DNA from 3 places in the Exiguobacterium sp. SH0S2 genome. Region 3 is predicted to be linked to each of the others. Evidence: riboswitches for the same ligand, from Rfam matches in the RefSeq annotation. Region 3 holds a riboswitch; each other region holds the start of a gene.

Region 1 (4,899 bases), on a different contig from region 3:
GCTCGCCGTGACGAGGAAGGTCAGCGGGTCGTCGGAGACACGAATCGCCAAATTGCCACTCGTTCCGGGGAACCAGTCGCGCGCGGCGAGTTCGTCTTTAATGTCGGCGAGTTCAAGCCAACGTGCGGTCACGCTCATACGTGCACCTCCTTCATGTGATGGGTGATGTCGTCGAACGTCTCGAACGGGGCGTAGGCGATGCCTTCTGCTTCACAGAGCGTGATGAGTTGCCCACGGGCGTAGACGAAATCGGCCCGTTTGGCGATCTCGAAGTCGGTCACCGAGTCACCGATGACGATCAAGCGATCAACGGGATCGACGATCGTCCGGGCGATTGTCGGTTTGCAGCAACCACAATCATTCGTGCAATGCGCGTCACAGGCGTAGGGCCAGTCGACGCGTACCGTCTCGCCTGAGAAGTCGGCGACGTTACAGTAGATGTGGTCCGGCGCGACGTGGTCTTGCAAGATCGGGTGCACGAAAAAGTCCATGCCGCCGCTGACGACGTCGAACTTCCAGCCATGTTCTCGGATCTCTTCCAAAAATGCTGGGAAACCTGGGCGCAAGGTGATGCGGTCCAGCAAGTAGTCACGGTACGCCGAAGCGTCAGCGCTCGGCAACAGCTGGAACATCTGCCCGACCCCGGAGCGGATCGAGATGTCTTGAGCGAGCACATCGTCTTTGAGCGCGTGCCATTCGGGCGGTGCGAACGCCCGCATCAAAGCGATGATGTTGTCCTCGGCCGTGATCGTCCCATCGAAGTCACACAAGATGTGAATCGTCATTGTTTTGACCACGCCTTTAACGCGGCCTCGAGCTCGTTCGTCTGGCTCGCCACGCCCAATACTTGCTCAATCGCTTGTCGGAACGCCCGGGCCCCGGCGGCCGCGCCGTCTGGGTGACCGTGGATGCCGCCGCCGGCGTTGATGACGACGTCTGTGCCGAAATCACGGATGATGTCCGGGACGAGCCCCGGATGGATGCCGGCCGACGGGACCGGTAGAATCGGCTTCGCCCAGTGCGGCCGAGCACTGCTATCCCGAATCGCGAACGCCTCATCGGATGGTGTCGCAAGTGAACCGTATGGGGACGGGAACAGCGTCAAGTCGGCCCCCGCGAGGCGGATCAATTTTCCGAGCAAGAGCGAGTGGCTGATCGAGCCGGTCAAGGCGCCGGCGAACGCCGGGTGCGCCAAAATCGGGACGTTAATTGTTGGATCGCTCGCGAGTTCGCGGAGTGTGTCGAGCCCGTATGTATAGACGTTGAACAACAGTGCCGTCGCGCCCGCCTCGATCAAGCGGAGCGCTTGGTCACGCAGCCCGAACACCGGACCGCTGAGCGTGATGGCATAGAGCGAACGTTTCCCGGTCGTTTCGAACTGTTCTTGGATGACGGCCGCTCCGATTTTAGCTCGTTCAAGCGACGGAGTGAGCGGGTTGTCGTATAGGATTTCATCATCTTTGACGATGTCGATGCCGCCGGCGAGCTGGTCTCGAAGTTGCTGTTCTAAGAAGCGTAAATCACGGCCGATGATCCCTTTAAAGATGCTCATGACGAGCGGGCGATCATGGACGTCGAGCAACTCACGAACGCCTTGAACACCGAACTTTGCTCCGGGGAATTCAGATGCAAGCGTTTCGGGTAACGTTAAGTCGATCAAGCGTACCGAGTCATCGAGCGATAATTTCCCGAACGTCGTCGTCAAGATGGATGAGAAGTCGGGCGTGACGTTATGGAGCGGATAACGGATTGTGAAGCGGCTCGTCGTTTCCGTATGCGTCGTTGAGACGATCTCGCCCCGATACGCCTTTAATTGTTCTTGCTCTAGGTGAGGCAGTTCCGTCCACGTGCCGACGGTCAGTTCGAGGGCGATTTTCTCGGCGACAGTCGCGACGCGGTCCGTCCGGCTGATTTCATATGTGGCAGTAATACTCATGTTCGTTCCTCCTTCCGGTCAAACAAAAAATGACCCCATGCCGAGGCAAGAGGTCATCATAAAAAAATGAACTCTTATCTCTCAGCTTACGCTGCAAGAATTAGCACCGTGCCCAATCGGGTCGGTTGCTGCGACATCATCGGGCTTGTCCCCTCCGTCTGCTCTTGATAAGAATGTATTTTGAAGTTGTGAAATTTAATTGAATTTTGTCACACAATATCCGGTTCGTCAATTCCTTTTTTTGAGAAAAAAAGTTTGAGTTCGTTGTTACCATATATGCATAAAAAAAGTGACCGTTGCTCCAGCAAATTGCCGTTGACAAAGGTGGGGTCGAGTCCGTATTATTCATCACAACAAGTTCACACAATCGAATACGACACTCTTATCGCGAGTTGGCAGAGGGAATTGGCCCGATGACGCCGCAGCAACCGACCAGTAGGCACGGTGCTACATCCACCAGACATACGTCTGACAGATGAGAGGAACAACCGTTACGGCTGTGCCTCTTTCTCGCGGAGAAAGGGGCTTTTTTTGTGGGGAATATACCGAAAGGGGAAACAGACATGGCTTATCAACCATTTACAGAACAGACAGTCGTCGAGCACGTCAGAACGTTAGGGTTACTCGAAGATGGGGGCATCGCGCATTGCGAGGAGATCGGGGACGGCAACTTGAACCTCGTCTTCCGCATCCGTCAAGGCGAAACGAGCCTCATCGTCAAGCAGGCGCTACCGTATGCGAAAGTCGTCGGCGAGAGTTGGCCGCTCACACTTGAACGGGCGTGGATCGAGCAGCTCGCGTTGCGCGAATTCGCCAGCGTCGTCCCGCGTTTCGTCCCGGTCGTTCTCGGCAGTGACCGGACGCTCGCCTACACGATTTTAGAAGACTTGTCCGACTTTGATATCGTCCGGACGGGCTATTTGGAAGGGAAAACGTATCCTGAACTTGCCCGTCACATCGGTGAGTTTTTAGGACAGACGTTGTTTGAGACGTCCGACTATGCGGCCGGCCCGATTGAGAAGAAGCGGAAAGAACGGGATTATTACAACCCGGAACTATGCGATATCACTGAAAAACTGATCTTCACCGATCCGTACAAAGATGCCGAATCGAACAACATCGAAACCGCGCTCCGTCAGGACGTCGAAGCGCTTTGGCGTGACCAGAAATTGAAAGTGGAGGTCACGAAACTGAAAGTCGGTTTCGTCACGAAACACGACGCGCTCTTGCACGGGGACTTACATACAGGCAGCATCTTCGCGACGCAACAAGAGACGAAAGTCATCGATCCGGAGTTCGCTTTTTATGGACCGTTCGGCTTTGACATCGGGCAAATCGTCGCCCATTTGACGCTATCGACGTTCCATGACCCACTCAAACGGTTCGAACGGTTCACGGACGTATTGACGGTATGGGAGACGTTTGAGAAGACGTTCCGGACGAAGTTTGAGACGGCGGTCGAACCGTTCAACACGGACGGATTCGTCGATGAGCTACTTCAAACCATCTTTAGCGACACGATCGGCTATGCCGGATGCGAACTGATTCGCCGCGCCATCGGCCTCGCAGGAGTCAATGACCTCGAGACGTTACCGGAAACGGTCCGGCTCGAGCGGAAACGGGAAGCGCTCACGCTCGGCACGACGCTCATTAAACAGCGCCACGATATCCGTTCGATCGATGATTTAGTGACGCTGTTAGCGGGGGTACGCGTATGACAGTCCAAAACATTCGCTTCGACCCGAACCGGGACGAGCTCGTCATTTTAGACCAAACGTTACTGCCCCATGAGGAGCGGTACGTGACGATCGCGACGCTCGAACAGGCGGAGCACGCCATCGAGACGTTACAAGTCCGAGGCGCGCCGGCCATCGCCTATTTCGGCGCATTCGTGCTCGCGAAAGAAGCGGTCCGGCTTCAAGATGACCCGGACTTCACACGCCGGCTCGACCTCGTCGGCCGTCGGTTGATCGCGACCCGTCCGACGGCGGTCAATCTGCAAAACGTGATCGAGTCGCTTCTCGGATTCAACGTCGGAGACGACTTTGAAAGGATCGCGACTGACATCAAACATCGGGCCATCGCGCTGTTCGAGCGAGACGTCGACACGTATCGGGCCATCGGGGAGCATGCGCTCACGGTGCTGCCAGCAGGGGGGAACGTCTTAACGATCTGTAACGCCGGGGCGATCGCGACGTCGCGTTACGGGACTGCGCTCGCTCCGTTTTACGTCGGGAAAGAGCGAGGTATCGCGTTTAACGTCTTCGCTTGTGAGACGCGGCCGCTCCTCCAAGGGGCACGCCTGACCGTCTGGGAACTCGACCAGGCCGACATCGACGTCACGCTCATCACCGACAATATGGCCGCTTGGACGATTCAGGCGAAAGGGGTCGACGCCATCATCGTCGGCGCTGACCGCATCACACGGACGGGTCACGTCGCCAATAAGATTGGCACGCTTCAGCTCGCCGTCCTGGCTAAACATTACGGGATCCCGTTTTACGTCGCGGCCCCGCATTCGACGTTCGATTTGACGGCGGACGATGTGATTCAAATCGAGGAGCGGAGCGCGCTAGAAGTGACCCATATCGGCGGACAACCTACGGCGCCGGTCGGGATCACCGTCTTTAACCCGGCGTTTGACGTCACACCGCCTGAACTGATCACCGGACTCATCACCGAAGCGGGCGTGTTCGAGCCGAATGAAGCAGCGATCACACACCATGTAGGGGGAACGGTTCACGTGTGAAACAGCAGCTCCGTGCTTGCCCGAACGATGAAGTGTGACCGTCTTGGTATGAGACGGGAATGGCCAGATTTACTTAGTCGACAAAGGCACCGGGCAGCAGAAAAGCCCTCAGAATCTATCCTGAGGGCGCTTTTTGCGTTCTAATGCGATGAAGTCGAACGTACTCCCGTTCGTGTCTTGTTGAAACGAAGCCACTTGTCGAAACCCGCAAGCT
Region 2 (4,899 bases), on a different contig from region 3:
CCCGGAAGTAGTCGTACGGCGAGTCGGTCACGACCCTTGCGTCGACGATGACCCGCTCGATGACGACGCGAAACACGTCGTAGCGGTCATAGGTGCCGTGCTCGTCATAGATGACGCTGAGCGGTGTGAAGGCGGCACAGTTCGAGGCGAGCGTCGGGATGACGATCAGCGGGACACCTTGCCGGTAAGCGACGAGTTTCGCCGTGTCGACGAGCTTGCCCCCACCGACGGCAAGGAGGACGTCCGCATCCTTCAAACGGAGCCGTTCGACCTCGGCGTCCGTGCATTCGCCACGGAACAGCGATGTCGGATAGGCAGTGATCGCTGGCAGGACACGCTTGACGACGTCAAAACCGTTCTGCCCGCGCAGCACGTGAGCACGACGGCCAGCGATCAATTCATCGAGCCGCTCGAGCCCGTCATCCGCATGGTCGTACTCGAGCACGGCTTGGCGGATCATGCCCGGACCTCTTCATACGTCGCGAACAGTTTCTCGATCCGCTCGACGGCCTCGTCGATCTTCGGCTCGGCGGAGACGAGCCCGAACCGGACGTACCGCTCGCCTTCTGAGCCGAAGAAATAGCCCGGCGTCACGGCGACCCCTGCCTCGTGGAGCAGCTTATGCGAGAACGATTTTGCGTCCCCGTCCGGCACTTTCGCCCAGACGAAGAACGAGCCACTCGGGGCCGTGATGTCCCATCCGGCCTGACGTAACCCGTCGACGAGCCGGTCGCGGCGGGCCTCATACAACCGTGACAAGTCGTCCCGGAGCGAACGTGGCGACTCGAGCGCGGCGATGGCCGCCTCTTGGATGGCCGAGAACACACTCACATGGACGTGGTCTTGATACGTGTTGATCGCCTCGATGATGTCGCGGTTGCCGACGGCGAAAGCGACCCGCCAGCCGGACATGTTGAACGCCTTCGACATCGTATACACCTCGATGCCGATGTCTTTCGCACCCGGCGTCTGCAGGAAGCTCGGCGGGACGTGCCCGTCGAAACCGATGCTGCCGTACGCGAAGTCGTGGACGACCATGAGGTCATGCTTATTCGCGAACCGGACCGTGTCGTCAAAGAACGCGGGCGACGCGACGGCGCCGGTCGGATTGCTCGGGTAGTTCAAATACATGAGTCGCGCTCCCTGCGGATCGAGCGTCTCGTAATCAGGAAGATAGCCGTTCTCTTCCCGGAGGACGAGGTCGTGGACGACCGCACCGGCGAGACGCGCCCCCGAGATGTAGTCCGGGTAGCCCGGGTTCGGGAGCAACATGCCGTCACCTGGCTCGAGCACACATTGCGGGAGCGTGATGAGTCCCGACTTGCTGCCGATCAAGATGGCCACTTCGGTCTCGGCATCGAGCGCGACGCCGTATTCGGTCTGGTAGAACGTCGCGACCGCTTGCTTCAGGCGCGTCTGTCCCCGGAACGGTCCGTATTGGTGTGTCGCCGGGTCGAGCAGGGCCGTCTGCAACGCCTCACAGATCGGGGCCGGTGTCGGCAAGTCGGGCGTTCCTTGGCCGAGCCGGATGACGTCGCGGCCTGAACGCTCGAGTGCGGCGACTTCAGCGGCGAGTCCGACGAAATGCTGGGGTGGTAACGTTTTAAGTAACTTCGAGCGTCTGTCTGTCATGAATAGTCCTCCTATGCAAAAACACCCCTTTCCGAGGAAAGGGGTGTCGAGATACGGACGTATTCAAACAACCACCTTTCCATCTCTCAAGGTCACCTTGCTGGAATTAGCACAGTATTGAAACAATCTGTTGCTGAAGCTTCATCGGGCCAGTCCCTCCGCTTCTCTTGATAGAAAGTGTTTTTATATGCAATTGATAATTTCTGTAATATGTCATTTAGTAAACCAAACGTTACCAACCTTGTCAATCCTTATTTCAAAAATTCCTTACCGCTATTGAATCCCGGTAAAAAAACGTTCATAGTAAAAGGTGAACGTTATTCTGCAAAATTTACAGCATGAGGGGATAGACCATTGGAACTAAACCGTCAATTGATATGGAAGTTAAGCGTGATCGGGCTGATTCTGCTCGTCCTATGGAAAGTCATCAGCGAGCCGGACACGATCTCTCGGGTCATGCAGTATGCGTTTCAGCTGTTGACGCCGATCATCATGGGGATCGCCATCGCGCTGCTCCTCAACACCGTCCTATCCTATATAGAAGAGCGGTTCCACTTGAAGCGCTACCAAGGCTTGTTGATCGTCTACGTCACGTTCATCGGGATCCTTGTCGTGTCAGCGGTGACGCTGTTCCCTCGCATCTATTCGAGCGTCGCGTCTCTCATCGAGGAGCTCCCGTTTTATATTCGCCAAATCGATGGCTTTCTCGGGCAGCTGAAAACGTATGTCGAGGAGTATAATGCGACGATCGCCCAAGCGATCGATTTTAACCGGTTCGAGGAACGGTATTCCGGATGGGTCGAGACGGCCGTCGTGTCTTCGGTCGGTTACGTGTCGAGCTTCACGATGACGTTGATCAACTTGTTGATCGGGATCGTCATCTCGATCTACTTGTTGAAAGACAAGGAAGTGTTCGCCCGGATGTTCAAGCGTCTACTGTACGCGATGTTCCCGGTCGCCTCGGCGAAGACGACGATCGACATCTTCCAAGAGATGGACTATATCTTTAAACGCTACATCATCGGAAAGTCGCTCGACTGTCTCATCATCGGCGTGATGGCCGTCATCGGGCTCTTGATCATCGGCGCGCCGTACGCGCTCTTGCTCGGTGTCATCATCGGGGTGCTGAACTTCATCCCATACGTCGGGCCGCTCTTAGGGATGATCCCGGCGTTCATCATCACCTACTTCTACGACCCGTTCACGGCCCTGCTCGTCTTGTTGTTCATCTTCTTGCTGCAACAGTTCGACGGACTTTGGCTCGGCCCGAAAATTCTCGGCGACAGCGTCGGGATCACCCCGTTCTGGGTCATCACATCGATCATCATCGGGGGGAGCCTGTTCGGCCTCGTCGGGATGTTCATCAGCGTACCCGTGACCGCGATGATTCAAGTCGTCTTGTCCCGGTTGATCGATTATCGGCTCACCCGCAAGAATTTAAATGAACTGTTATGACGCAAGTCAAAATATGTTGACACATTTCAAGAATCTGTCATACAGTTGAAACGAAGAGTAAACTTTCAGAAAGGAGGACCCGCCATGTCAGTCATGACGCAGCCACATCGTATCCAATTTCATACTGACAGGTCGGGGTCTTCCGTTTCATGAACTGAAGTCACCCGCCTGTCTTCCGAGGCGTGCATAAGCAAGTAGGGACGAGTATGCCTCCGTGCATCCTTCGTCCCTTTTATTTTGTAGAAGCAGGTGAAACGCATGATTCAATCACTCAAACGGCTCGACCGTAACATTTGGATTCGCTTCCTCGGCGAGACGATCACCGGTGTCATGATGTTCATGATCGCCCCGTTCCTCGTCCTCTATTACAGCGACAAGCTCGACAGCTACGTCCAAGTCGGCGTCATCTTAGCGACCGGACCGATCATGGCGCTCATCGGCTCGGTCGTCGGCGGACGTCTCGCCGACTTATACGGTCGAAAACCGGTCATGATGACCGCCATCCTCGGTGATGCGGTCGCGCTCATCGGTTTCGCTTTCGCGGAAACGTTTTGGCCGCTGCTCCTTTTGAACGCCATGCTCGGTTTGACGAACTCGCTGTTCCACCCGGCAGCGAGCGCGATGGTCGCCGACGTGACCGAGCCGGAACAGATGAACGAGGCGTTCGGTCTCTTACGGATGGGGCATAATATCGGGGCGGCGTTCGGTCCCCTGCTCGGCAGTGCCGTCTTGTTCATCGACCGACAGTACATCTTCTTCACGGCAGCGTTCGTCTTCGCCTTGTACGCGCTCGTTCTCGGACGTTTCATCCGCGAGTCGCTCCCAGAGACGACCGAAGCGGAGACACCGTCGAACCGTGACGTCTTACGCGTCTTTTACAACGACAAAGTCTTTCTCGTCTTCATCTTCGCCGGCGTCTTCATCTCGATGGGCTTCTCGCTGATCGAGAGCATGTTGCCGCTGTTCTTGAAAGAGTCGATGCCGTCGTTCACCGACCGCGAGAACCCGTTCGCCTATCTGCTCGCCTTGAACGGCATCATGGTCGTCTTGTTCCAATTCCCGATCGCCTCAAAACTCGGGCGCAAACCGTTCGGCAACGTCATGCTGGTCGGGGCGACGATTTTCGGGATCGGGATGATGTTGATTGCGGTCGTGCCGCGGCTCCTCTATACGCTCGGTACCCCGTACCTCGTCCTCGTCGGTATCCTGCTCGCCGTATACGCGTTCTATACGCTCGGCGAGATGATCATGTCGCCCGTCCAACAGACGTTCATCGCCATGATCGCCCCCGAGAACATGCGCGGTGCCTATAACGGGGCCGCCAGCATCCAATGGTTGATCGGCGGCGTGACCGCACCGCTCATGGCCAGCCTGTTCCTCGACCAACGCGCCGGGCACATCGCCCTCATCCTTGTCGGGGCGGCAAGTTGTTTGTCGGGTCTCATCTATTGGCGTCTCGGGAGATATGTTAGCGCTGAAGAAGCCAGGCAAAAGACCGCTTAATTGTTCAATCCACCTAAAACAACTTGGTTTAGGTGGATTTTTGTTTCGTTTCAAATCTGTTAAAATTTGAACTTCACTTTCATTTTTCCTTTACAAACATAATGATTCTTCTTATGATAATACGGTCAAGGAGGGATCTTTCATGGAAAGGATCGATAAACAGAAAATTGTGGACAGTGTGCCACAAAAAGGATTTTTCGGACAGCCGAAAGGCTTGTTCACGTTGTTCTTCACTGAATTTTGGGAGCGTTTCTCGTACTACGGCATGCGGGCCATCCTCGTCTTCTACATGTATTACGAGGTATCGGA
Region 3 (4,899 bases):
AAAACGAGGACGGTGTACGTCTTTAAGCGTGGCGACAGCTGCATTACCATATATGTCGCGAAGGCGGCGGTCACGCCGGCCGTGATGACGTCGCCGATTCCCGCCATGAGGAACGCGCCTTCCTCGATACGGATAGCGCCGCTCCCGACCTGGGTCGCGATACCGATCGTCCCGGCCTCGAGCGCCGAGCGTCCGAATTGCATCGCGACGGTGACACCGATGATGACCGGGAGTAGGCGCATCGCGATCGTCGTCGCGTCTAAGATGAACTGCAAAGACGGAAAATACGGTAAGATGGCTTTCGTTAATTCACCGAGCAATGCGCTCGGGATGAGGGCGATTAAAATAGCGAGACTGAGTCCGTTCAATACGTTCATCAAAAATTGTTTGCCTGTCAGTTTCGTTTGTTCCGTCATAAGTCGATTCACCTGTCCTTTTCTACGTATACGCTGTTATGTACGAAAGCGTTAAAGTTAATGACCATACTATGCCTCTTTTCGTGAAGCGTCAACAGGAAATGTTGAACGATTCAGAAAATTCGTGGGGTGAGCACAACTTTTGAACAGATCGGCTCACATTCATATACTTATAAAAGAGGTGAGAACAATGATTACAGACGGATTGTTATATATATACGCCCCGATGTGTGGAACATGCGCTGTGGCCGAGCGGATGCTCGCCGTCGTCGAAGCGGTCGACCCGACACTCGCGATTGACAAGCAGGACGCCAACTTTATCCCGCAAGAGTTAGAAGCGTATCAAGTCATGAGCGTCCCGGCGCTGTTAAAGCTTAAAGACGGCCAAGTCGAAGACCGATTATATGCGTTCCAAAACGTGCAGCACGTCCTATCTTTCGTTAAATGAGATAGGATGATTAGAATAATCAGAAAATTTTAAATAATCAGTTGACACAGAAAGTTCACGAATGGTATATTCATTACAACATCTTACTTGAACACAATATAGGACGAGATTCTCCAGCCATCAAGACGTTTTAGAACAGCCGGTGCATCACTTTACGCGACTTTTAGGTGGACCTTCCCTTCGATTGTCCCCCAAAAAAATCAAGCGCAGGGACACCTACCGCGTAACCGCATGGTACGTTCTAAGGCCGAGTGATGGATGGCTTGAATCCCCCATATAAGGATGAACACTCTGATCGGGCAAAAGAGTTTCATCTATGGGTTGTCCTTCCGTGACTCAAGGTGCTACGTTCTGTGTCATCCTCGGATGGCACCTTTTTTTGATTTTTCGCACAAAATAGTTTGACATGAAAATAATGTGTCGCTATTATAAAGCTAATCGAATAAACAACACTCTTATCAAGAGAGGCTGAGGGACTGGCCCTATGACGCCCAGCAACCGCGGAGCAATCCGAAATGGTGCTAATTCCAGCAAGGTGAGAACCTTGGAAGATGAGAGCAATCGTTGTCCGTACCGATAAAGTACGCACGTTTGCTCAAACGTGTGTACTTTTTTTGTTGTCAGGAGGGAAAGGTATTGATTCAATTACGTAATGTGGCCAAATGGTTCGACACGAAGAACGGTCGAGTCCAGGCGGTCGATGATGTGTCGCTCACAATCGAGAGCGGCGAAATTTTTGGAATAATCGGATATTCAGGGGCGGGGAAGTCGACGCTCATCCGTCTGCTCAACCGACTCGAGTCACCGTCAAGCGGTGAGATCGTCGTCGCAGGGAGCGAGCTGACGAAGCTCACTCCGAAAGAACTGCGCGGGGTGCGCAAAAACGTCTCGATGGTATTCCAACACTTCAACTTATTATGGTCGCGCACGGTCGCTGAGAACATCAGCTTCCCGCTCGAACTGATTGGGGTACCGGCCAGTGAACGTAAACGCCGCGTCCAAGAGCTCGTCGATCTCGTCGGTCTCGCCGGACGTGAAGACAGCTATCCGTCGCAACTATCGGGCGGTCAAAAACAGCGAGTCGGGATTGCCCGCGCGCTCGCTACAAATCCAGACGTGCTCCTCTGCGATGAAGCGACGAGCGCACTCGACCCGAAGACGACCGATTCGATTCTCGAACTGCTCGTCAGCATCAATAAGAAACTCGGACTGACGATCGTCCTCATCACCCATGAGATGCACGTCATCCAAAAAATCTGTCATCGCGTCGCCGTCATGGAGGCAGGGAAAGTCGTCGAGACCGGCCAAGTCGCGGACGTGTTCCAACATCCGGAACAGCCGATCACGAAAGAGTTCGTCAAACAGATCGGTGCCGTCGACGACATGTCGCTCACGTTCGAGCATTTGAAAGCACGTTATCCGAGTGGCCAAATCGTCAAACTCAAGTTCTTGAACGAGACGGCCGAACAGCCGATTTTATCGGAAGTGTTGAAACAGCACGACATCGGCTTCAACATCATCGGCGGTAACGTGACGCAGTCGCAAGTCGGCGCGCTCGGAACGCTATTCATCCAATTGATCGGAGAGCCGGCTGAAGTCGAGCGGGCCATCGCCTCAATCCGATCGCAGGCAGTGGAAGTGGAGGTAGAAAGCGATGTTTCCTAATGTAGATTGGCAAGTCATGCTCGAACAGACGTGGGAGACGCTCTATATGACGCTCGTCGCAGGAGCCGCGACATTCGTCATCGGTCTCGCCCTCGGCATGCTCTTATATGTCACGAACGAACCGCTCATGATGAAGAATCGTCCGATTTACACGATCATCAGTGCGGTCGTCAACGTGTTCCGCTCGATCCCGTTCATTATTTTGATCATCTTGCTCATTCCGTTCACGCTCCTTCTCGTCGGAACGATGCTCGGTTCGACGGCGGCGCTCCCGGCGCTCATCATCGGTGCGGCCCCGTTTTATGCACGGATGGTCGAGCTCGCACTCCGCGAAGTCGATCGCGGTGTCATCGAGGCGGCCGAGTCGATGGGCGCGACGAAATGGCAGATCGTCTATAAAGTGTTGTTCCCGGAAGCACTCCCGGCCATCGTGTCAGGCATCACCGTGACGATCGTCGCCATCGTCGGTTACACGGCCATGGCCGGAGTCGTCGGCGGTGGTGGTCTCGGGAACTTAGCGTTCCTCGAAGGGTTCCAACGTTCACAAAGCGACGTCACGTTCGTCGCGACCGTATTGATCTTAGTCATCGTCTTCGTCGTTCAGTTTATCGGCGATCGACTCGTCTCAAAAATCGATAAGCGATCAGCTTAATCAAATACAATCATATGGAGGGTTTTATAATGAAATCATGGAAAACAGTACTCGGATTGACAGCAGCATCAGCACTCACAATTCTCGCGGCATGTGGCGGCGGGGACTCGGAATCAGGCTCGGGCGACGATAAGACGCTCATCATCGGCGCGTCGAACGTACCACACGCCGAGATTTTAGAGCACGTCCAAGACGAATATGAAGAAAAAGGCTACACGCTTGAAATCAAGAAGTTCCAAGACTACGTGCTCCCGAACAAGACGCTCGCAGCTGGCGAACTCGACGCGAACTACTTCCAACACGAGCCGTACCTCGAGTCACAAATGGCTGAGAACAAAGACTATAAATTCGCTTCAGCCGGCGGCGTCCACATCGAGCCGATCGGTGTCTACTCACAAGACTACAAATCACTCGATGAGCTTCCGGACGGCGCTGAAATCATCATGAGCTCGTCGGTCGCTGACCACGGACGAATCTTGACGATGCTTCAAACAGAAGGCTTGCTCACGCTCGCTGACGGCAAGACGACAGACGCGACAGTCGCTGACATCGTCGACAACCCGAAAAACTTGGAGTTCAAGACGGACGTCGAAGCGGCACTTCTCCCACAAGCGTTCAACAACGGTGAAGGCGATGCCGTCCTCATCAACACGAACTACGCGATCGATGCCGGACTCAACCCGCTCGAAGACGCAATCGCTCTTGAAGGCGAAGATTCACCGTACGTCAACTTGATCGTCACGCGTGAAGGCGACGAAGACGATGAGCGCGTCAAGGCACTCCTTGAAGTATTGACATCAGAAGAGACACAACAGTGGATCTTGGAGGAGTACAAAGGTGCGGTCGTACCGGTTAAATAATGATTGATTTTAGGCTCGGGACATCCCGGGCCTTTTTTGTTTGCAGTGGTTTTGCTTCAATAATAGAAGTAAACTATTTATATGTAGAAAAAGGGGGGATCCGGGTGAGCATACGACACATTCATCCGCTGACGCTTGGCGTCTTGTTCGGTACATTTTTTGCACGGCTGTCGACGTTTTTTGTCATGCCGTTTTTTGCGATTTATCTCGCGACGCTCGGTTTCTCGGCGAGCGTGATCGGGACGGTGTTCGCGACGTCGGCATTATCCGGTCTATTTATGAGCTTTTTTGGGGGGACGCTGTCTGACCGCTACGGGCGCAAACAGCTGATGTTGATAGGTATCGGTTTGAACGCCTTGACGTTCACAGGTTTCGCACTCGCAACGGAGCTCGTTTGGTTTTACATATTTTCGGTATTGATGGGCGTTTCACGTTCATTCCTTGAACCAGCGTCTCGGGCCTTGATCAGCGACACGACGCAACCCGACCAGCGTGTCATCGTCTATAACGTGCGCTACTTCATGATCAACATCGCTGCGGCGATCGGACCGCTGCTTGCGGTCGTCTTGTCACTTACGGGAGCGAAGAGCGCATTCTTCGTCGTGACCGCCGTCTATGTCCTTTACGGCCTCGTTATCTCGACGTTGTTCCGGAAGTATCCGTTTGAAGAAGGGGACGGCGTCAAAGTGCGGCCGCGCCTGACGGAGACGTTCCGCGTGTTAAAAGAAGACAAGACGTTCCGCTTCGTCATCATCGGCATGATCTTCGCCATCATCGGCTACAGTCAATTCAATTCGACGTTGCCGCAGTTCATCGCGTTTCACGACGGATTTAGTGACGGGTCGCGCCTATTCGCTT

What was found. Region 3 has a riboswitch for S-adenosylmethionine ahead of EVJ21_RS10435 (methionine ABC transporter ATP-binding protein). Riboswitches for the same ligand answer to the same signal wherever they lie in the genome.
Region 1: another riboswitch for S-adenosylmethionine. It lies ahead of EVJ21_RS07780 (2,3-diketo-5-methylthiopentyl-1-phosphate enolase); the one in region 3 lies ahead of EVJ21_RS10435 (methionine ABC transporter ATP-binding protein).
Region 2: another riboswitch for S-adenosylmethionine. It lies ahead of EVJ21_RS00660 (aminotransferase class I/II-fold pyridoxal phosphate-dependent enzyme); the one in region 3 lies ahead of EVJ21_RS10435 (methionine ABC transporter ATP-binding protein).

What each region holds. Positions count from the first base shown of each region.
Region 1 is NZ_SJVB01000002.1:604,195-609,093, reverse strand. Features, by position in the region: gene EVJ21_RS07790 (methylthioribulose 1-phosphate dehydratase) at 1-138, opposite strand, end outside; gene EVJ21_RS07785 (2-hydroxy-3-keto-5-methylthiopentenyl-1-phosphate phosphatase) at 135-785, opposite strand; gene EVJ21_RS07780 (2,3-diketo-5-methylthiopentyl-1-phosphate enolase) at 782-1,936, opposite strand; SAM riboswitch class I at 2,008-2,110, opposite strand; SAM riboswitch class I at 2,316-2,418, shown strand; gene mtnK (S-methyl-5-thioribose kinase) at 2,500-3,654, shown strand; gene mtnA (S-methyl-5-thioribose-1-phosphate isomerase) at 3,651-4,685, shown strand; gene EVJ21_RS07765 (GNAT family N-acetyltransferase) at 4,794-4,899, opposite strand, start outside.
Region 2 is NZ_SJVB01000001.1:123,477-128,375, reverse strand. Features, by position in the region: gene EVJ21_RS00665 (iron-containing alcohol dehydrogenase) at 1-460, opposite strand, end outside; gene EVJ21_RS00660 (aminotransferase class I/II-fold pyridoxal phosphate-dependent enzyme) at 457-1,632, opposite strand; SAM riboswitch class I at 1,709-1,809, opposite strand; gene EVJ21_RS00655 (AI-2E family transporter) at 1,987-3,087, shown strand; gene EVJ21_RS00650 (MDR family MFS transporter) at 3,346-4,590, shown strand; gene EVJ21_RS00645 (peptide MFS transporter) at 4,733-4,899, shown strand, end outside.
Region 3 is NZ_SJVB01000003.1:351,085-355,983, reverse strand. Features, by position in the region: gene EVJ21_RS10445 (PTS sugar transporter subunit IIC) at 1-416, opposite strand, end outside; gene EVJ21_RS10440 (thioredoxin family protein) at 607-864, shown strand; SAM riboswitch class I at 1,317-1,422, shown strand; gene EVJ21_RS10435 (methionine ABC transporter ATP-binding protein) at 1,501-2,529, shown strand; gene EVJ21_RS10430 (methionine ABC transporter permease) at 2,519-3,181, shown strand; gene EVJ21_RS10425 (MetQ/NlpA family ABC transporter substrate-binding protein) at 3,211-4,041, shown strand; gene EVJ21_RS10420 (MDR family MFS transporter) at 4,146-4,899, shown strand, end outside.